Regions from separate parts of the Streptomyces sp. NPDC107454 genome, predicted to be linked through region 2. Evidence: riboswitches for the same ligand, from Rfam matches in the RefSeq annotation. Region 2 holds a riboswitch; each other region holds the start of a gene.

Region 1 (7,221 bases), on a different contig from region 2:
AGGCCGGCGGATTCCCACGACGCGGCCCGGGGTGACCCTGTCCGAGTTGATTCTGGCGGGTGTGCTCATGTGTCCAGCTCAAGGTTCTTGTAGATCTCTGTTGTCACGGTGGAGAAGTTCATGGTCATGAAGTGCAGTCCGGGAGCGTCTTCGGTCAGCAGACGACGACACATCTCGGTGGCATGGTCGATTCCGAGTGCTCGGACCGCCTTCGGGTCTTCCTCTACGGCGAGCATGCGTTCCGCCAATCGAGCCGGGAAGGCGGCGGTGGAGAGGGTGGGAATGCGTTGCAGCGAGCGGATGGTGGTGACCGGCATGATCTCCGGAATGACCGGTGTCTCACAGCCTGCCGCTGTCACACGATCACGGAAGAACAGATAGTCCTCGACGTCGAAGAACATCTGGGTGATGGCGTAGTCGGCTCCGGCCCGGCATTTTTCGACGAAGTGCCTGATGTCGCTGTCCCGGTCGGGGGAGCGCGGGTGCATCTCCGGGAAAGCGGCGACGCCGACGCAGAAGTCCCCCGACTCCTTGATCAGGCTGACCAGTTCGGCCGCGTACCGCACGCCCTGTGGATGCTTTGTCCAGGGGCCGAGCGGATCGCCGGGCGGGTCTCCGCGCAGGGCGAGGATGTTGCGTACGCCCTGGTCGGCATAGTGGCCGAGGATGTTGCGCAGTTCCGCGACGCTGTGGTCGACCGCGGTGAGGTGGGCGACCGGGGTGAGTGTGGTCTCCTGGGCGATTCGCCCAGTCACGTTCACGGTCCTGCCCCGCGTCGAGCCGCCGGCACCGTAGGTCACCGAGACGAACGTGGGCGCCAGGGTCTCCAGCCTGCGAATCGCGGTCCAGAGTCCGGCTTCGGCTGCCGCGCTGCGAGGCGGCATGAATTCGAACGAGTAACAGCGGCCTCCCCGTGCGAGCAGGTCATGAATGGTTACCGCACGGTCTTTCCTTGTGCTGGGGATACCGAGAGCCATGTGGGCCGTTCCAGTCGGTTCGGGACTCCGCGAAGGAATTTCAGGGCGTGGGTTTACCGGGATACTCGGCGTGGTGGAACCGGTTACTCGGGTCCGGTGCGCCCCGACCCGGTGATGGCGCGTACCCGGTGCGCCTGTCGGCGCATTTCGGCGACCAGTTCCAGATTGGTGCGCTGGGGGTCGGGATCCGTGGAACCGTCCCGTGGCCCGGGCAGGCCGCCGTCGCCGAGGGCCTCCACCAGGGTGTCCAGGAGTTCGGTCATTTCGACGAGTGCGTCGCGCAGTATGCGCATCTTCGCGCTCTGACTGCCGAGCTGTCTGCGCATGGCCAGCAGACTCTCGAACTCCTTCGTCGGCACGGCGATCATGGGTTTGCCGTCCACGACGATCTGGCGCGGCTTGTTCCGCACGGATAGGCCCCCCTTCCTGCCTTGGTCCTGGCGGTGCTGCTCGGCGGGGCCGGGACGCTTGTGGCGTCCCGGCCCACTCAGACCATGGGTCAGGAAGCGGGCAGCTCGCCGCGGACCGTGCGGGCGGCGGTGACCAGGTTCTCCAGGGAGGCCCGGGTCTCGGGCCAGCCGCGGGTCTTCAGGCCGCAGTCGGGGTTGACCCACAGCCGCTCGGCCGGGATGGCCTTGAGGCCGGTGCGCAGCAGCTCGGAGGCTTCCTCGGTGCTGGGCACGCGCGGGGAGTGGATGTCGTAGACGCCGGGTCCGGCCTCGCGCGGGTAGCCGTGGGCGGCGAGTTCGCGGGCGACCTGCATGTGCGAGCGGGCCGCCTCCAGGCTGATGACGTCGGCGTCGAGGTCGTCGATGGCCTGGACGATGTCGCCGAACTCGGCGTAGCACATGTGGGTGTGGATCTGGGTGTCCGGGCGGACTCCGGCGGTGGTGAGCCGGAACGCCTCGGTGGCCCACGCGAGGTAGGCGGCCCGGTCGGCGGTCCGCAGCGGCAGGGTCTCGCGCAGTGCGGGTTCGTCGACCTGGATCACCGAAGTACCCGCCGCCTCCAAGTCGTTCACCTCGTCGCGCAGGGCGAGGGCGACTTGGCGGGCGGTGTCGCCGAGCGGCTGGTCGTCACGGACGAACGACCAGGCCAGCATGGTGACCGGACCGGTCAGCATGCCCTTGACCGGACGGTGGGTGAGGGACTGGGCATACGACGTCCAGCGCAGCGTCATCGGCTCGGGACGGGAGATGTCGCCGGCCAGGACCGGCGGACGCACGTACCGGGTGCCGTAGGACTGGACCCAGCCGTGCTGGGTTGCCAGGTAGCCGGTCAGCTGCTCGGCGAAGTACTGGATCATGTCGTTGCGCTCGGGCTCACCGTGCACCAGGACGTCGATGCCGGTCTTCTCCTGGAAGGAGATGACCTCCTGGATCTCCGCCTTGATGCGCTCCTCGTACCCGGCGGTGTCGATCCGGCCGGTGCGCAGGTCGGCGCGGGCGACCCGCAGTTCGTCGGTCTGCGGGAACGACCCGATGGTCGTCGTCGGCAGCAGCGGCAGCCCGAGGTGGGCACGCTGGGCCCCGACCCGCTCGGCGTAGGACTGGGAGCGGCGGGCGTCGGCCTCCGTGACGGCGGCTGCCCGGTCACGTACGGCCGGGGCGTGGGTGATGGGCGAAGTCGCGCGGGAGGCGAGGTCTGCCTGGTTGGCGGCGAGCTCGCCGGTGATGGCGTCGGTGCCCTGGGCGAGGCCCTTGGCGAGGGTGACGATCTCGGTGGTCTTCTGCTGTGCGAAGGCCAGCCAGCGCCGGATCTGCGGCTCGATGTCCCGCTCGGCGGACGCGTCGAGAGGGATGTGCAGAAGGGAGCAGGAGGCGGCCACGTCGACCCGGTCGGCAAGCCCGAGGAGGGTGCCGAGGGTGGACAGGGACGTGGCGAGGTCGTTGATCCAGATGTTGCGGCCGTTGACGACCCCGGCGACCAGCCGCTTGCCGGGCAGCCCGCCGACGGCGGCCAGGGCGTCCAGGTTGGCGGCCGCCGCCTCGGTGAAGTCGAGGGCGAGCCCGTCGACGGGCGCCTTGGCCAGGACGGGGAGGGCGTTGCCGAGCCGGTCGAAGTAGGAGGCCACCAGGAGCTTGGGCCGGTCGGGGAGGGCGCCGAGGTCGCGGTAGGCACGTTCGGCCGCGTTCAGTTCGGCCGGGGTGCGGTCCTGGACCAGGGCGGGCTCGTCCAGCTGCACCCACTCCGCGCCTGCCGCCCGCAGGTCGGCGAGCACCTCGGCGTACACCGGCAGCAGCCGGTCGAGCAGGGTGAGCGGCTCGAAGTCGGCGGCGACGCCAGGGGCGGGCTTGGCGAGCAGCAGGTAGGTGACGGGGCCGACCAGGACCGGGCGGGCGGTCAGGCCGAGGGCCAGGGCCTCCTTCAGTTCCGCGACCTGCTTGGCGGAGTTCGCGGTGAAGACCGTGTCAGGACACAACTCGGGGACCAGGTAGTGGTAGTTGGTGTCGAACCACTTCGTCATTTCGAGCGGGGCGACGTCCTGGGTGCCGCGGGCCATGGCGAAGTAGCCGTCGAGCGCGTCGGCTTCGACGGCGGCCCGGTGCCGCTCGGGGATCGCGCCGACCATGACGGTGGTGTCGAGGACGTGGTCGTAGTACGAGAAGTCGCCGGTGGGTACCTCGTGGACGCCGGCGTCGGCGAGCTGCTGCCAGTTGCTCCGGCGGAGTCCGGCGGCGGTTTCCCGGAGGGTGTCGGCGGAGACGCGGCCCTTCCAGTAGCCCTCGATCGCCTTCTTCAGTTCCCGGTTCTGGCCCTGGCGGGGGTAGCCGTACACGGTGGCCCGTGCTGCCGCGGCTGCGGACTTCGCTGTCACGGAGATCTCCTTCGCGAGACGATTCCCTGGGATCCCGGCGACGGGACGAGAGCGCGAAGGTGATGACGAACCGGACGGCGACGACCTCGCGCGGCAAAGGCACGGTCGTCCCGACTGGTATGTACGCCGACCCGCCCACGAGGTCACCGGGGTATCCGCACACGCTCTTGCGCGCGCGGGCAACGGGCAGGTCTTCGGACTCGCGGGCCCGCCCTCCTGACGGAGGACACCTACTGGCCGTCGCTTCCCAGGCCCGGTACGTCGGGTCCAGTGCGTATGACGGCGGTCGTTCCCACTCACCGCTGCGGGGCAGTCCCGGATTCCCACCGGGTTCCCTCTTGCGACACCCCGCCTGGCTGACGGGGCGAACCAGCTGCACCCGCCACCCTAAGGGGCCGCCACCGAATACGGAGCGTCGCGTCCATCATTCGGATGGTGAGTCGGCACACGCGGATGACGGGTGTGAAACGGGCCGAGGGCGGGAAACGCCGCACACGCGTCTCCCGCCCTTCCCCAGTCGGCGCCTGCCGGACCCTCACCCGGCGGCGCGCTCCAGGCTCCTCAGCCCGGAATCGCCAGGATCCTCAGTCCTGGACGTAGGTGTGGAACCCCCGGCCGGTCTTACGGCCGAGCAGCCTCGCCTCGACCATCCGCTGGAGCAGCGGGGGCGGGGCGTAGAGGGGTTCGCGGAACTCGTCGTAGAGCGACTCGGCGATGGCGGCGACGGTGTCGAGGCCGATCAGGTCGGCGAGCTTCAGGGGGCCCATGGGGTGGGCGCAGCCCAGCTCCATGCCGGTGTCGATGTCGGTGGCGGTGGCGAAGCCGGACTCGGCCATCCGGATCGCGGACAGGAGGTAGGGGATGAGGAGGGCGTTGACGACGAACCCCGCCCGGTCCCGGGAGTGGATGACCGTCTTGCCCAGCGTTTCGGTGGCGAAGTGCTCCACGGCGGCGACGGTCCCGGGCGCGGTGTGCAGGGAGGTCACGACCTCCACGAGCGGCAGCACGGGGACGGGGTTGAAGAAGTGCAGTCCCACGACCCGGTCGGCCCGGCTGGTCGCCATGCCTAGCCGCATGATTGGGAGGGAGGAGGTGTTGGTGGCCAGGACCGCGTCCGGGTCTTCGACGACCTTGTCGAGGGCGGCGAAGATCTCGGTCTTCGCGTCGGCGTTCTCGATGACCGCCTCGACGACCAGCTGCCGGTCGGCCAGGTCGTCCAGTTCGCCGGTGAAGGCGAGTCGGGCGAGGGCGTCCCGGGCGGTGGCCGGGTCCAGCTTGCCGCGCTGGACGGCACGTTCGAGTGAGGAGGTGACCCTGTCCCGCGCCGCGCGGGCGGCCGTGGCGTCGGCCTCGCAGACCACGGTGTCCAGACCGGCCCGTGCGCACACCTCGGCGATACCGGCGCCCATCTGACCGCCGCCGACGATCCCGACGCGCTGGATGCGGGCGCTCATGACCGGGGCTCCGCGCGCTGCACGAGGTGGCGGGAGTAGGCGTCCGGGGTGAAGAAGAGGGGCAGTTCGGGGGCGAGAGCCGTCCGCTCGAAGAGCTCCCGTGCTTCCTCGACGGGTGCCCAGGGGCGGACGACGCCGAGGGCGGCCGTCTCGTCGTCGAGGATGGTCAGGACGGTCTCGCGGTCGATCACCTGGTGTCGTAGCCACTGCCAGATCTGCACGCGGGCGATCTCGGCGGTGGCCGCGTCCTCCATCAGGCCGTCGATGGCGACCGCGCCCTGGCCACGCAGCCAGGCGTCGAAGTAGCCGAGCGCCACCGCGATGTTGGTGCGGACGCCCTGGTCGGTGGGCGGGCCGCTGATCCGGCGCACGGACAGCAGGTCACCGGGGGCCACCTCGACGTCGTCCCGGGTGCGGTCGAGCTGGTGCGGCCGGTCGCCGAGGACGTCGTCGAAGACCTCGCGGCAGGTCCGCACCAGTCCGGGGTGGGCGACCCAGGAGCCGTCGAAGCCGTCCTCCGCCTCCCGCTCCTTGTCCAGCCGCACGGTGGCGAGGACCGCCTGGTTCGCGGCCGGGTCCTTGGCGGGGACCTGGGCGGCCATGCCGCCGATGGCGTGTGCGCCGCGCCTGTGGCAGGTGCGGACGAGGAGTTCGGTGTAGGCCCGCATGAAGGGGGCGGTCATCGTCACCTTCGCCCGGTCGGGGAGGAGGAAGTCGGTGCGGTGTCCGAAGGTCTTGATGACGCTGAACAGGTAGTCCCAGCGGCCCGCGTTGAGCCCGGCGCTGTGCTCGCGCAGCTCGTGGAGGATCTCCTCCATCTCGAAGGCGGCGGTGACCGTCTCGATGAGGACGGTGGCGCGGATCGTGCCGCGCGGGATGCCGAGCAGGTCCTGGGCGGCGACGAAGATGTCGTTCCACAGCCGGGCCTCGTAGCGGTTCTCCAGCTTGGGGAGGTAGAAGTACGGGCCGTGTCCGGCGTCGATCTGCCGCTGCGCGCAGTGGAAGAAGTACAGGCCGAAGTCGACGAGCGCGGCGGGCACGGGCCGGCCGTCGTACTCCAGGTGCTCCTCGTCCAGGTGCCAGCCGCGCGGCCGGACCATGATGGTGGCGAGCCGGTCGCTGTCGCCGAGGCGGTACTCCTTGCCCTCCTCGGTGGTGAAGTCGATGCGCCGCTCGATGGCGTCCAGCAGGACGAGCTGGCCGGCGACGAGGTTGTCCCAGGTCGGCGCGGTGGCGTCCTCGAAGTCCGCCATCCACACGCTGGCACCGGAGTTGAGGGCGTTGACGGCCATGCGCCGCTCGGGCGGACCGGTGATCTCCACGCGGCGGTCGGCCAGGCCGGGAGCGGGCGGGGCCACCCGCCAGGTCCGGTCGGCGCGGACGGCGGCGGTGACCATGGGGAAGTCGAGCGGGGAGCCTGCCGCGAGCCGGATCGCCTGCCGCCGGCGTTCCTTCAGCAGGCCCGCGCGGCGCTCGCCGAACTCGGCGGCGAGATGGCCGACGAAGTCCAGGGCGGCGGGGGTGAGGATCTCGTCGTGCCGGTGGCCGGGGGCGGCGAGGACACGGACACGGGTCAGCGCGGTGGTGGACATCGGGGTCTCCTGGCGAAGAGGGGTGCCCGGCTGATCGCCGGTTGCCCGGCGCCCCTGAAGGGGCGCGGGGAACTGCGCGACCAGCCACTGCGCACCCGCAGACGACGAACCGGACTTAGTGGAACTGCGCTTCCTCGGTCGACCCGGCCAACGCGGTCGTGGAGGAGGCGGGGTTGACGGCCGTGGACACCAGGTCGAAGTAACCCGTGCCGACCTCGCGCTGGTGCTTGACCGCGGTGAAGCCCTGCGCCTGGGCGGCGAACTCCCGCTCCTGGAGGTCGACATAGGCGGTCATGCCGTGCTCGGCGTAGCCACGGGCCAGGTCGAACATGCCGTGGTTGAGGGAGTGGAACCCGGCCAGGGTGATGAACTGGAAGCGG
Region 2 (7,221 bases):
CCAGTGCAATGTCACACAGCATGGCAAGTTCGCAGCCGCCGCCCAGTGCGTACCCGGCGACAGCGGCAACCGTGGGCGTGCGCAACTGCCCCAGCCGGTCCCAGGCCGCGAACCAGTCGGCGAGGTACATGTCCAGGTAGCCCTGCGGCTGCATCTCCTTGATGTCGGCGCCCGCCGCGAACGCCTTCGCCGACCCGGTGATCACGATGCAGCCGCAGTCCGGATCGCGGTCGAGAGCCTCGGTGGCGGCGACCACCTCGCTCATCACCTGGAGATTGAGCGCGTTGAGGGCCTTGGGCCGGTTGAGGGTGAGCAGGGCGGTACGCCCCTTGCGCTGGACGAGGATCGTCTCGAACTCGGTCTCGGTCATGCCTGCCCCTCGCTCTGCTCCCGGATGGTTCGCACGATTCCGGAGAAGTCCTCCGTCGTGCCGACCTGTTCGGCGTAGGTGGCGTACAACTCGGCTGCCTTTAGCCCGAGTTCCGCGTGGACACCGCCCGCACGGACCGCGTTCGCGGCGAGCCCCAGGTCCTTGGCCATGAGGGACGCGGCGAAGCCCGGCCGGTAGTCACGGTTGGCGGGGCTGGCCGGAACCGGGCCGGGCACGGGGCAGTTGACGCTCAGCGCCCAGCACTGGCCGGAGGCGGTGGAGGCGACGTCGTACAGCGCCTGGTGAGACAGTCCGAGGCTCTCGCCGAGGACGAACGCCTCGCTCACGGCGATCATGGAGACCCCGAGGATCATGTTGTTGCAGATCTTGGCCGCCTGCCCGGCACCCGGGCCGCCGCAGTGCACGGCCTTCTTCCCCATGGCCTCCAGCAGCGGCCGGGCCTCGGCGAACTCGGTCTCTCCCCCGCCTGCCATGAAGGTGAGGGTGGCGGCCTCGGCTCCGACGACACCGCCGGAGACCGGGGCGTCCAGCGCCCGCATCCCGGCCGTGACGGCGCGCTCGTGTGCCGTGCGGGCGTCGGCGACGTCGATGGTGGAGCAGTCGACGAAGAGGGTGCCGGGGCGGGCGGCGGGCAGGATCTCGTCGTAGAGGCCGAGGACGTGGCGGCCTGCGGGCAGCATGCTGATCACGACGTCCGCGTCCGCGACGGCCTCCGGGGCGGAGGCGGTCGCCTCCAGGCCGGGGCCGGGGGTGACGACGAGGTCGTGGCCGCGCACCCGGTGGCCGGCCTTGGCGAGGTTGGCGGCCATGGGGGCGCCCATGTGTCCGAGTCCAATGAACGCGACGGTACTGCTCACCAGGCCACCTCCTCGGTGGTATCGGGTCCGGCGAGCCCGAGTTCGCGCTCGCCGAGGGGGGTGAAGAAGCGCTTCACGTCGGTGTCGGTGACCTCGGCGAGGGTGGCCGGGGCCCAGTGCGGGTCGCGGTCCTTGTCGATGACCTGGGCGCGGATGCCCTCCACCAGGTCGGGGGAGGTCAGGGTCCGGCAGGAGACGCGGTACTCCTGGTCCAGGACCCGCTCCAGCGGGCCGAGGTGCCGGGCGCGGCGCAGGGCGGCGAGGGTGACCTTGAGGGCGGTGGGCGACTTGGTGAGCAGGGTCTCCGCCGCCTCCTTCGCCGCCGGGTCGCCGTGGGCGAGCAGCCGCTGGACGGTCTCCTCGACGGTGTCGGACGCGTAGCAGGTGTCGATCCACTCCCGGTGGCGGGCCAGTTCCCCTTCCGGCGCGGGGCGCACGTGCCAGGTGAGCACCTCGTGAACGGGCAGTTCGGCGAGGTCGGAGATCAGCCGCGGGATCTCGTCCGACGGAACGTAGTGGTCGGCAAGGCCGCACAACAGCGCATCCGCGGAGCCGATCTGAGTTCCCGTCAGGGCGAGATGGGTACCCAGTTCGCCCGGCGCCAGGGCGAGCAGATAGGTGCCGCCGACGTCGGGGACGAATCCGATACCGGTCTCCGGCATGGCGATCCGGGAGCGCTCGGTGACGATACGGACGCTGCCGTGTGCGGAGACGCCGACGCCGCCGCCCATCACGATGCCGTCCATGAGGGCGACGTAGGGCTTGGGGTAGCGGGCGATGCGGGCGTTGAGGCGGTACTCGTCGCGCCAGAAGGCGGCCGAGGCGGTGCCGTCTCCGTCGCGGGCGTCGTCGTGGATGGCGCGGATGTCGCCGCCCGCGCACAGGCCGCGTTCCCCCGCGCCATTGATGACGACGGTCTCGACGGCCGGGTCGTCCTCCCAGGCGGTGAGTGCCTCGTCGATGCGGTGCACCATGGCGTGAGTGAGGGAGTTGAGGGCCTTGGGACGGTTGAGGGTGATACGGCCCGCCCGCCCGTTGGTGCGGAGCAGGACCGTCGGATCGGTGTCGGTCATCCGAACGCCTCCGTCAGACCGCGGGCCACGATGACGCGCATGATCTCGTTGGTTCCTTCCAGGATCTGGTGGACCCGCAGGTCACGGACGATCTTCTCGATGCCGTACTCGCTCAGGTAGCCGTAGCCGCCGTGCAGTTGAAGGGCCCGGTCGGCGACCGAGTAGCCGGTGTCGGTGGCGAAGCGCTTGGCCATGGCGCACAGGTACGGCGCCTGCGGGTCACCCCGGTCGAGGGCCTGGGCGGCCTGCTGGACCAGGGCCCTGGCGGCGGCGAGTTCGGTGGCCATGTCGGCGAGTCGGTGGCGCAGCGCCGGTTCGTCGAGGAGCCGCCCGCCGAACGCCTGACGGTCGGCGAGGTGGGCCAGGCTGCGGTCGAGGGCGCTGCGGGCGCCGCCGAGCGAGCAGGCGGCGATGCCGAGCCGGCCGCCGTTCAGGCCGTTCATCGCGATGCGGAAGCCCTCCCCCTCCCGGCCGAGGAGCCGGTCGGCGGGCACGCGGACACCGTCGAGGACGACCTGACGGGTGGGCTGCGCGTTCCAGCCCATCTTGCGTTCGTTCGGGCCGAAGGCGACGCCTTGGTCGTCCTTGTCGACGACCAACGCGGAGATCCCCTCGGGTCCGGGGCCGCCGGTACGGGCCATCACCACGTACAGCTGGGAGACGCCCGCGCCGGAGATGAACTGCTTGACCCCGGTGAGGATCCAGTCGTCGCCGTCGCTGACGGCCCGGGTGGTGAGGGCCGCCGCGTCGGAGCCCGCGCCGGGTTCGGTCAGGCAGTAGCTGGCGAGGTCCTCCATGGCGCACAGGCGGGGCAGCCAGCGGTCGCGCTGGGCGTCGTCGCCATAGCGGTCGATCATCCAGGCGACCATGTTATGGATGGAGAGGTATCCGGCGATGGACGGGCAGCCGGAGGCGAGGGTCTCGAAGACGAGGACGCCGTCGGCGCGGCTGAGGCCCGAGCCGCCGGACTCCTCCCGGACGTAGACACCGCCGAGGCCGAGCCCGGCCGCCTTGCGCAGGACGTCGACGGGGAAGTGCTTGTCGCGGTCCCAGTCGAGGGCGTGCGGGGCGAGGTGGTCCTGGGCGAAGTCGAGTGTGGTCTCTACGAGGGCCTGCTGGTCCTGGGTGAGGAGCATGGCGCTCACCCCATGGTGGGGATCGTGAAGCTGGCGCCCTCGCGCAGACCGGCGGGCCAGCGTGAGGTGACCGTCTTCGTACGGGTGTAGAAGCGGATCGCGTCCGGGCCGTGCTGGTTGAGGTCACCGAAGCCGGACCGCTTCCAGCCGCCGAAGGTGTGGTACGCCACCGGTACCGGGATGGGTACGTTGACGCCGACCATGCCGGTGTTCACGCGCCGGGTGAAGTCGCGGGCGGTGTCGCCGTCCCGGGTGAAGATCGCGACGCCGTTGCCGTAGACGTGCTCGCTGGGCAGGCGCAGCGCCTCCGCGTAGTCGGCGGCGCGGACGACGGCCAGGACCGGGCCGAAGATCTCCTCCTGGTAGATCCGCATCGCCGGGGTGACCCGGTCGAAGAGGGAGGCACCGGCGAAGAAGCCGTTCTCGTGCCCGGGGAGGGTGAAGTCCCGTCCGTCGACGACGAGTTCGGCGCCCTCCTCGACACCGAGGTCGACGTACGAGCGGACCCGGTCGAGGGCGTCGCGGCCGACCAGCGGGCCGAAGTCGGCCTCGGGGTCGTCGCTGCGGCCGATGCGCAGGCTGCCGATGCGCTCCTTCAGGCGGGCCACCAGCGCGTCGGCGGTGTCCTCGCCGACCGGGACGGCGACCGAGATCGCCATGCAGCGTTCGCCGGCCGACCCGTATCCGGCGCCGATCAGGGCGTCCACGGCCTGGTCGAGGTCGGCGTCCGGCATCACGATCATGTGGTTCTTGGCACCGCCGAAGCACTGGGCGCGCTTGCCGTGCGCGGCGGCGGTGGCGTAGATGTGCGCGGCGACCGGCGTGGAGCCGACGAAGCCGAGGGCTTCGACCCGCGGGTCTTCGAGGAGGGTGTCGACGCTGTCACGGGCACCGTTGACGACGTTGAGGACGCCGGGCGGCAGTCCCGCCTCCAAGAACAGCTCGGCGAGCCGCAGCGGCACGGACGGGTCGCGCTCGGACGGCTTGAGGATGAAGGCGTTGCCGCAGGCCAGCGCCGGGGCGGCCTTCCAGAGCGGGATCATCGCGGGGAAGTTGAACGGGGTGATGCCGGCGACCACGCCGAGGGGGGAGCGCAGCGAGTGGACGTCGATGCCGGTGCCGGCGTTGTCGGTGAACTCACCCTTGAGCAGATGCGGGATGCCGGCGGCGAACTCCACGACCTCCAGGCCGCGTTGGAGATCGCCGTGCGCGTCGGCGACGGTCTTGCCGTGCTCGGAGGAGAGGAGCCGGGCAAGGGAGTCCTTCTCCCGCTCGGCCAGGTCGAGGAAGCGCAGCAGGACACGGGCGCGGCGCTGCGGGTTCCACTCGCCCCACTCGCGCTGGGCCTCGGCGGCGACGGTGATCGCCGCCTCGGTCTCGGCGCGGTTCGCCAGCGGCACGAGGGCCTGGACCTCGCCGGTGTTGGGGTCGAAGACGTCGCCGTAGGCCCCCGAGGTGCCCGGGGTGTGCTTGCCTCCGACGAAATGGGTCAGTTCTCTAACAGGTCGGACAGGGGTGTGTTCTTGTGCGCGGACCATGGGTGCCTGCTCTCGTCAGGTGATCCGAGGATGGCGCGACGGCCCGGCACCCGGGCGGACGCGGTGGCGTGCGCGGGCGTGACGGGGTCACGTGAGAACGCGTGGGGCGTGGGACCTCAGGCGGTGCCGCTCGGGCACCCGACAGGACGTGGCGCCGGCCGGGCGGGGTCGTGAACGCACATCGGTGCCATGCGTGTCAGCTCCATCCTCGTGGAAAACACGGAACATCCCACGGCCGGTATCCTGACTCCCGGATCAGCGCGCGCCGTCCGCCTTCCCGACTTCCAGCTCGTCAGTGGCGTCCTGCTCGACGGCGTACTCCCCGGTCACAGTGGCGGGACCGTGCCGGAATCACACCGGCTTCCCTGCACCGCGGGCTTACCCCACGAATATATACTTGGACGTCCTAGTAAATCCAGTGAGACGCACCGGATGGCGCAATCCGTGGCCTACCGGCGTTCCGCGAAGCGCACCGGCGCCCGGAATCGCGCCCGGCGGGCGGCCCGCCGGAAGGTCGTCAGCACGGCGGGCCCTGCCAGCAGGACGCACACGAAGTTGGTGACGGCCCGCCCGGTGTCCCAGCCCAGCGAGGTGGCCAGGTCGAAGGCGACGTAGCGGTGCCACTGCTCGGTGAAGGGCAGGCCCGGCAGGTAGGCGATGGAGCTGTTCGGGTCGAGGGAGAACGGCCAGAAGGAGAGGTTGAGGAGGAAGCCGAAGAGGTAGCCGGAGAGCGAGCCGTAGCCGGCCAGCATCACCGTGCTGCCCAGCCAGGCCGACGCCGAGCGGCCCGTGCCCCGGCAGCGGGGCGAGGTGGTCGTGGTCGGGACCGGGCCCGCCGGTCCGCTCTGGCTGACGCCCGAGACGCGGGGTGCGCTGGCCGCCGCGGACGACCTGGTCGGCTACACCACCTACCTGGACCGGGTGCCCCGGCGCGGCACGGCTCGGACAACCGTGTCGAGGCCGAGCGCGCCGAGTTCGCACTGCAACTGGCCCAGCGGGGACGGCGGGTGGCCGTGGTCTCGGGCGGCGACCCCGGCGTCTTCGCCATGGCGACCGCCGTGCTGGAGGCCGCGTCGATGAAGTACCTGGACGTCCCGGTGCGGGTGCTGCCGGGCGTGACCGCCGCCAACGCGGCAGCCGCCCGCGTCGGCGCCCCGCTCGGCCACGACTACGCCGCCATCTCCCTCTCCGACCGGCTCAAGCCCTGGGAGGTCGTTGCCGGGCGACTGCGTGCCGCGGCCTCGGCGGATCTGGTTCTGGCGCTGTACAACCCCGTTTCGAGCAGCCGTACTTGGCAGGTGGGCAAGGCCCGGGAGCTGCTGCTGGAGCTCCGGTCGCCGGAGACTCCGGTCGTGGTCGCCCGGGACGTGGGCGGCCCCGGCGAGCGCGTGCGGATCGTGCGCCTGGCCGACCTCGACCCGGCCGAGGTCGACATGCGCACGATCCTGCTGGTCGGCTCCTCGCAGACACAGGCCGTGCCGCGGGCGGGCGGCGAGGAGATCGTCTGGACGCCTCGCCGGTATCCGGAGGGGTGAGCATGTGCGGCGCCTCTTCGTCGGCCGAGGAGGCGCCGCAACCGGATCTACTCGGCGCCCTGCTCGGCGGGGGCGGGCCCCTGTGCCAGCCCCGCCGTCCACTTCTCCTCGATGCGGCCGACCTTCCACACCAGCAGGGCCACCGCCCAGGTGGCGAAGAACAGGCCGACGATGACGTAGCCGATGACGTTCAGGTCCAGGCCCGACACCCAGTCCCAGAACGGGCCGTGCAGGTCCGCCTTCTCGGCGATCAGACCGAGGAGTTCGACCGTGCCGATGATGAGGGCGACGGCGACGGACAGGCCGGTGATGGTGAGGTTGTAGTAGACCTTGCGGACGGGCTTGGAGAAGGCCCAGCCGTAGGCGAAGTTCATGAACGAGCCGTCGATGGTGTCGAGCAGGGACATGCCGGCGGCGAACAGGATCGGCAGGCAGAGGATCGCGTACCAGGGCAGGCCGGAGGCGGCGCCCGAGCCGGCGAGCACGAGGAGCGCGATCTCGGTGGCGGTGTCGAAGCCGAGGCCGAAGAGGACGCCCAGGGGGGTACATCTGCCACGGCTTGGTGATCGACTTCATCAGGCGGCCGAGGATGCGGTTCATGAAGCCGCGGTTGTTGAGCTGCTCCTCCAGGGCGGCCTCGTCGAAGTGGCCGGAGCGCATGTCGCGGAAGACCTTCCAGATACCGGCCATG
Region 3 (7,221 bases), on a different contig from region 2:
AGACGAACTTCGCGCCCAGCGTCACGGCCTCGTTCTCGGCGGTGCCGAGGTCGGAGTCGGTGGCCGAGTTGGCCTCGACGAGGGCGATGTTGCAGTTCGGGCAGACCGCGCTGACCATGTCGATGTCGAGCGCTTCCTCACCCGCCCAGCCGGTGTCGTTGGTCGGCAGGGAGCTGGTCGAGCCGGTCTGGCTGACCTGCTTGAAGCAACCGTTGGCCTTGGTGCAGGCCGACAGGCCGAACTGCGAACGGTAGGTCGCGAGGTCCGACTCCGCGTTGGGGTCGTTGTACGCGTCGACCACGGCGACGGTCAGGCCGGAGCCGCCGGTGGAGGGCAGGTTGTAGGCGCTGTGCAGGTTGGCCGGGCTCAGACCGGACACCGCGGCGGCGGCGTTCGGCGAGATCGCGGCGGCGAGCTTCTGCTTGATGTCGGTGCGGCGCTGCGCGAAGCAGGCCGCGTGACCGGCTGTCGGGGCGCCGCACAGGTGCGTGGTCGGCACCTTCTGGCCCGCCTTGCCCGTGGAGTGCACGGCCTGTGCGGCCGGGGCAGTCAGGGCCTTCGCGTTCTGGGCGGCCCGGGAGGGCTTGGCGGTGGTCGGCGCCGGCTGCGCGTTCGCGGCCGGGGCCGCCATGAGTCCGGCGACCGTGAGGGCGAGGGCGGGCGCGGCGGCGGTCAGAAGTCTTCGCAGTCGCCGGGCGGGCCTGCTGGGGGGTGTCTCACGCATGGGTGCTGCCTCCATCGGTTTGAGGCGGGTGCCGTGCGGACCGGGGTCGGGCCGCGCACGGCTCCACAGCCGGAAGTGGGGGTTCTCGGCGTTGCGTGGCAGGCCCGTGACGCGCGTAGCGTGAGAGAAGTGCGGATGTGCCATGGGCATGCCAATTCGTTCGCCCTGTCGTGCCGCTGTACGTGACATGTCAGGACGGCCAGAACCTAGCCGGGGCCGATGACACCCGGATAGCCACGCCCGAAGAACTTTGCCGCCCCATAGGGGGTCCATGGACGGTGCATGGACGGCCCATGGACGAGACGCGGTGATGCCGGGCCGCCACATGCGGCCCGGCATCACCGGTGTCATACCGTCAGAAGACCTCGTGCCGACGGAAGTTCTCGTCCGTCAGAAGTCCTCGTCGAAGCCGACCGAGCCCTCCACCGCCACCTGGTACGCCGAGGGGCGGCGCTCGAAGAAGTTGGTCAGCTCCTGGACGCCCTGGAGCTCCATGAAGGAGAAGGGGTTCTCGGAGCTGTACACCGGGGCGAAGCCGAGACGCTGCAGACGCTGGTCGGCCACGCACTCCAGATACTGGCGCATCGAGTCGGTGTTCATGCCCGGCAGACCCTCACCGCACAGGTCGCGCGCGAACTGCAGCTCGGCCTCGACGGCCTCCCTCAGCATGTCGGTGACCTGCTGCTGGAGCTGGTCGTCGAAGAGCTCCGGCTCCTCCTTGCGCACGGTGTCCACCACCTCGAAGGCGAAGGACATGTGCATCGTCTCGTCGCGGAACACCCAGTTGGTGCCGGTGGCGAGACCGTGCAGCAGACCCCGGCTGCGGAACCAGTAGACGTACGCGAAGGCGCCGTAGAAGAAGAGGCCCTCGATGCACGCGGCGAAGCAGATGAGGTTGAGCAGGAAGCGACGTCGGTCCGCCTTGGTCTCCAGGCGGTCCAGCTTCTCCACCGAGTCCATCCACTTGAAGCAGAACTCGGCCTTCTCACGGATCGAGGGGATGCTCTCGACGGCGTCGAAGGCGGCGGCGCGGTCCTCCGGGTCGGGAAGGTAGGTGTCCAGCAGGGTCAGATAGAACTGGACGTGGACCGCTTCCTCGAACAGCTGCCTGGAGAGATACAGGCGCGCCTCGGGGGAGTTGATGTGCTTGTAGAGGGTCAGCACGAGGTTGTTCGACACGATCGAGTCGCCCGTCGCGAAGAACGCGACCAGCCGGCCGATCATGTGCTGCTCACCCTGCGAGAGCTTCGCGAGGTCGGCCACGTCCGAGTGGAGGTCGACCTCCTCCACGGTCCAGGTGTTCTTGATGGCGTCCCGGTAGCGCTCGTAGAAGTCCGGGTAGCGCATGGGGCGGAGGGTGAGTTCGAAGCCCGGGTCGAGCAGGTTCTTCTCGGTGGAGCTCATTACTGGCAGGCCTCGCAGGACTCGGGGTTCTCAAGGGAGCAGGCGACGGCGTCCTCGTCGGGGATCGCCTGCACGGGGATGGTCTTCTCGGGCTGGGCCTGCGCCTGGGCGGCACGGGCGATACGGGTCGCCGGGCGGGAGCGCAGGTAGTACGTCGTCTTCAGGCCCGACTTCCAGGCGTACGCGTACATCGAGGAGAGCTTGCCGATCGTCGGCGTCTCCAGGAAGAGGTTCAGGGACTGGGCCTGGTCCAGGAACGGGGTGCGGGCGGCAGCCATGTCGATCAGGCCGCGCTGCGGGATCTCCCAGGCCGTGCGGTACAGGTCGCGGACGTCCTGCGGGACCCAAGTGAAGCCCTGCACCGAACCGTTGGACTCGCGCAGCGCCTCGCGGGTCTGCGCGTCCCACACGCCGAGCTTCTTCAGCTCGTCCACCAGGTAGGAGTTGACCTGGAGGAACTCACCGGAGAGCGTCTCGCGCTTGAACAGGTTGGACACCTGAGGCTCGATGCACTCGTACACACCCGCGATGGACGCGATGGTGGCGGTGGGCGCGATGGCGAGGAGGAGGGAGTTGCGCATGCCGACTGCGGCGATACGCTCCCGCAGGGCCGCCCAGCGCTCCGGCCAGGTCAGCTCCACGCCGTAGTGGTCGGGGTGCAGGACGCCACGGGCCGTACGGGTCTTCTCCCAGGCCGGGAGCGGGCCGCTGCGCTCCGCGAGGTCGGCCGAGGCCTCGTACGCGGCGAGCATGATCCGTTCGGCGATCCGGGTGGAGAGGGCCTTGGCCTGCGGGGAGTCGAAGGGGACGCGCAGCTTGAAGAAGACGTCCTGCAGACCCATCGCGCCGAGGCCGACGGGCCGCCACTTCGCGTTCGACCGGCCGGCCTGCTCGGTCGGGTAGAAGTTGATGTCGACGACACGGTCGAGGAAGGTGACGGCGGTACGGACCGTCTCGTCCAGCCGCTCCCAGTCGATGTCCCCGTCGACCACGAAGGCGCCGAGGTTGACCGAGCCGAGGTTGCAGACCGCCGTCTCCCCGTCGTCCGTGACCTCCAGGATCTCGGTGCAGAGGTTCGAGGAGTGGACGGTGTGGCCCGGCTCCGCCGTCTGGTTGGCGGTGCGGTTGGCGGCGTCCTTGAAGGTCATCCAGCCGTTGCCGGTCTGCGCGAGGGTGCGCATCATGCGGCCGTAGAGGTCACGGGCCGGGATGGTCTTCCTGGCGAGGCCGGCCGCCTCCGCCCCGCGGTACGCCGCGTCGAACTCGTCGCCCCACAGGTCGACCAGCTCGGGCACGTCGGAGGGCGAGAAGAGGGACCACTGCCCGTCGGCGTCGACCCGGCGCATGAACTCGTCCGGGATCCAGTGCGCGAGGTTCAGGTTGTGCGTACGGCGGGCGTCCTCACCGGTGTTGTCGCGCAGCTCCAGGAACTCCTCGATGTCGGAGTGCCAGGTCTCCAGGTAGACCGCGGCCGCGCCCTTGCGCCGGCCGCCCTGGTTCACCGCGGCGACCGAGGCGTCGAGGGTCTTCAGGAACGGGACGATTCCGTTTGAGTGCCCGTTCGTACCGCGGATCAGCGAACCGCGCGAACGGATCCGGGAGTACGAAAGACCGATGCCGCCCGCGTGCTTCGAGAGGCGGGCCACCTGGTGGTAGCGGTCGTAGAGGGAGTCCAGCTCGTCCAGCGGGGAGTCGAGGAGGTAGCAGGACGACATCTGCGGGTGCCGCGTACCGGAGTTGAACAGCGTGGGGGAGGAGGGGAGGTAGTCGAGACGGCTCATGAGCCCGTAGAGCGCCGCGACCTCGTCCAGGGCCCGGTTCGTGTCGTCCTCGGCCAGGCCCGACGCCACGCGCAGCATGAAGTGCTGGGGCGTCTCGATGACCTTGCGGGTGATCGGGTGCCGGAGCAGATAGCGGCTGTGCAGGGTGCGCAGGCCGAAGTAGCCGAAGCGGTCGTCGCCGTCGATGTCGATCAGCGCGTCCAGCCGGGCCGTGTGCAGCCGGACGAACTCCGCCGTGCGGTCGGCGATCAGGCCCTCGCGGTGACCCGCGGCGATCGACCCGGAGAAGGACGTGACGCCCTGCGAGGCGGCCTCCGCCGCGATGCTGATCGTCAGCAGTCTGGCCGCCAGCCGGGAGTAGACGGGGTCCTCGGAGATGAGGCCCGCGGCCGCCTCGGTGGCCAGTTCGCGCAGCTCCGTGTCGTCCGCGTGCGCGGACCGGCCGCGCAGCGTGGCGGCGGCGACCCGGCCGGGGTCGGCGCCGGGGAGGTCGGCGGTGAGGTCGGTCAGGGTACGCAGCAGAGTGGTACCGGGACCGTCCGTCTCCACCGGGACCTGCTTCCGCTCCTGCTGTGCGAAAGCGGTAGCTGAAGCCGGGTCGGCTGGCGCGATGGTCACTTGGGGCTCTCCCTCGCTCGGCACGGGGCCTGGCGGAGGGCAGGGCAGCTCACGAGCGCACGCGGCGTCGCGTCCACCGGCCCATTCCGCGAGGCCCGGACGTCATGCACCCGGGCCGGATGGCCGGGCGCGCTGTCGGCAGGTCCTCGGACTGACGCGAGTACATGGGCGCGAGTGTGCGAACACGTACAAGTACACCGTTGCGGGACAGTTCCGGATTTGCACCGGATTCCCCTGCGGCGACAGCGAGCATGAGCATACATCTTGTGCCGGGCTGCGGTGACACCACCAGATGTTGTGTCGTGCCGGTGTCAGAGTGTCAACTCGTAGGTGAGGAGAGTGATGTCGTCGAGCTCCGGGAGGGGGTTCCAGTCGCGGTCGGGGGTGCGGGTGAAGCCGAGGCGTTCGTAGATGCGGTGGGCGGCATGCATGGTGCGCTGGGTGGAGAGCACGACGCGTACGCAGCCCGCGGTGGCGCGTGCGTGGTCGACGCAGGCGCGGACGAGGGTCTCGCCGGCACCTCGGCCGCGGGACTCGCGTGCGACGGCGAGCATACGGATCTCGGCTTCGCCGGGGCGGGCTATGTCGGCCATGGGGCCGCCACGCGGTACGAAGGTCACGGCGCCGAGGATGCGGTCGTGGTCCACGGCGACGAGGACCTCCGCGGCGGTGGCTCGTTTCGCCACGTCTCGCAGTTCGCCGAGGTACTCGTCGTTCTCCCCGAAGTCGAGCAGGCCGTCGCCGAGGTAGGCCTGTGCGGTGATCTCGCCGATGCGGTCGTATTCGTGGGGGTGGGCGTGTCTGATGCGGATGTCCATGCCGGTGAGTGTGCAACAGGACGCGGGAACGGGCCGCCGGATTTATGTCCGACGGCCCGTGGGGGGTTGTTGGTGCGGTTGCGCGGCTGCGGGTGCGTGGGGGCTTGGCGCGCAGTTCCCCGCGCCCCGGGCCTTTAGGGACGCGGGGAACTGCGCGAGAAGCCCCCACCGGGCCCGCAGCCGAAGAACCCACCGGAGGTCCGGGGGCGCAGCCCCGGGCTCAGTGGGTGGAACCCGCCGTGGCCGGAGGCAGTTCCGTCACGACGCCCGCGTCCCCCGCATCCGCCGTGTAGTCCTCCGGAGACGTCTCGTCGACGCCGTCCGGCGCGTTGAAGGCGCGGAGGGCGAAGGTGAGGACGACGCTGACCACGACGTTCATGACGAAGGCCGTCAGACCGATGTAGCCGATCTCCCCGATGCCCGGGATCTCCTTCGAGCTGCCGCCGAAGTGCTTCTGGGTCGGAGAGGCGACCCCGTACGCGGCGAGCGTGCCGTACAGCATGCCCACCGCCCAGCCCCCGAGCAGCGCCCAGCGGTGGAACCAGCGGGTGAACAGGCCACCGACCAGCGCCGGGAAGGTCTGGAGGATCCAGATGCCGCCCAGGAGCTGGAAGTTGATCGCGACCGTCTTGTCCATCGTCAGGACGAAGACCAGCGCGCCCACCTTCACCAGCAGCGACACCAGCTTGGAGACCCTGGTCTCCTGCTGCGGCGTCGCGTCCGGCTTGATGAAGTCCTTGTAGATGTTGCGGGTGAAGAGGTTCGCGGCCGCGATGGACATGATGGCCGCCGGCACGAGCGCTCCGATGCCGATCGCCGCGAAGGCCACCCCCGCGAACCAGTCCGGGAACATGTTCTCGAAGAGCTGGGGGATGGCGAGTTGGCCGTTGGTGACCTTGACCCCGGCCGCGATCGCCATGAACCCGAGCAGGGCGAGCAGCCCCAGCATCAGGGAGTAGAGAGGAAGGATCGTGGTGTTGCGGCGGATCACCTCACGGCTGCGGCTGGAGAGCGTCGCCGTGATCGAGTGCGGGTACATGAACAGCGCGAGCGCCGATCCGAGCGCGAGCGTGGCGTAGGTCCACTGGCCCGCTTCGGCGGGCACGAGCCCGCCCGCCCCCGCCGCCGTGTACTTGTCGCTCGCCGCCTTGAAGATCTCGTCGAACCCGCCCAGCTTGATCGGGATGTAGATGATGGCCACCGCGATCACGATGTAGATCAGGGTGTCCTTCACGAACGCGATCAGGGCGGGGGCGCGCAGCCCCGAGGAGTAGGTGTACGCGGCCAGCACGCCGAACGCGATGAGGAGCGGAAGGTCCTTCACGAACCAGTTGGTGTTCTCGCCGCCGCCCACGCCCATCACGTCCAGGACGGCCTGGATGCCGACCAGCTGGAGCGCGATGTACGGCATGGTCGCGAGGATGCCGGTCACGGCCACGGCGAGGGACAGGCCCTTCGAACCGAAGCGCCCGCGCACGAAGTCCGAGGTCGTCACGTACCCGTGCTTGTGGGAGACCGACCACAGGCGGGGGAGGAACGTGAAGATCAGCGGGTAGACGAGGATCGTGTACGGAACGGCGAAGAAGCCGGCCGCGCCCGCCGCGTAGATCGCCGCCGGTACGGCGACGAAGGTGTACGCCGTGTAGAGGTCGCCGCCGAGCAGGAACCAGGTGACCCAGGTGCCGAACGACCGTCCGCCCAGGCCCCATTCGTCGAGGCTGTGCTCGTCGTCCGCCCTGCGCCAGCGTGCGGCCAGGAAGCCCATGACCGTGACGGCCAGGAAGAAGAAGATGAAGACGCCGAGCGCGACGCCGTTCACACCGTCCTTCACTTCGCCGCACCCCCGCCCTGGGACGCGCGGGCGCGCTGGTCACGC

What was found. A riboswitch is a leader RNA that binds a small molecule or an ion and turns the genes downstream of it on or off. The one in region 2 is predicted to bind cobalamin.
Region 1: linked by a shared signal. The riboswitch ahead of metE (5-methyltetrahydropteroyltriglutamate--homocysteine S-methyltransferase) and the one ahead of ACZ69M_RS34780 (CoA-acylating methylmalonate-semialdehyde dehydrogenase) in region 2 are both predicted to bind cobalamin.
Region 3: linked by a shared signal. The riboswitch ahead of ACZ69M_RS21825 (ribonucleoside-diphosphate reductase subunit alpha) and the one ahead of ACZ69M_RS34780 (CoA-acylating methylmalonate-semialdehyde dehydrogenase) in region 2 are both predicted to bind cobalamin.

Annotation. Positions count from the first base shown of each region.
Region 1 covers NZ_JBVJPA010000020.1:6,196-13,416, forward strand. The annotation lists gene folP (dihydropteroate synthase) at 1-69, opposite strand, end outside; gene metF (methylenetetrahydrofolate reductase [NAD(P)H]) at 66-977, opposite strand; gene ACZ69M_RS40385 (hypothetical protein) at 1,061-1,387, opposite strand; gene metE (5-methyltetrahydropteroyltriglutamate--homocysteine S-methyltransferase) at 1,477-3,795, opposite strand; cobalamin riboswitch at 3,976-4,171, opposite strand; gene ACZ69M_RS40395 (3-hydroxybutyryl-CoA dehydrogenase) at 4,380-5,249, opposite strand; gene aceB (malate synthase A) at 5,246-6,841, opposite strand; gene aceA (isocitrate lyase) at 6,957-7,221, opposite strand, start outside.
Region 2 covers NZ_JBVJPA010000015.1:2,507-9,727, forward strand. The annotation lists gene ACZ69M_RS34760 (enoyl-CoA hydratase) at 1-370, opposite strand, end outside; gene mmsB (3-hydroxyisobutyrate dehydrogenase) at 367-1,248, opposite strand; gene ACZ69M_RS34770 (enoyl-CoA hydratase/isomerase family protein) at 1,245-2,321, opposite strand; gene ACZ69M_RS34775 (acyl-CoA dehydrogenase family protein) at 2,318-3,466, opposite strand; gene ACZ69M_RS34780 (CoA-acylating methylmalonate-semialdehyde dehydrogenase) at 3,463-4,995, opposite strand; cobalamin riboswitch at 5,212-5,385, opposite strand; partial or broken gene ACZ69M_RS34785 (ECF transporter S component) at 5,445-5,750, opposite strand; partial or broken gene cobJ (precorrin-3B C(17)-methyltransferase) at 5,743-6,530, shown strand; partial or broken gene nicT (Nickel transporter NicT) at 6,578-7,221, opposite strand, start outside.
Region 3 covers NZ_JBVJPA010000008.1:211,826-219,046, reverse strand. The annotation lists gene ACZ69M_RS21835 (putative Ig domain-containing protein) at 1-724, opposite strand, end outside; gene ACZ69M_RS21830 (ribonucleotide-diphosphate reductase subunit beta) at 1,115-2,128, opposite strand; gene ACZ69M_RS21825 (ribonucleoside-diphosphate reductase subunit alpha) at 2,128-4,527, opposite strand; cobalamin riboswitch at 4,648-4,786, opposite strand; gene ACZ69M_RS21820 (GNAT family N-acetyltransferase) at 4,839-5,345, opposite strand; gene mctP (monocarboxylate uptake permease MctP) at 5,566-7,176, opposite strand; gene ACZ69M_RS21810 (DUF3311 domain-containing protein) at 7,173-7,221, opposite strand, start outside.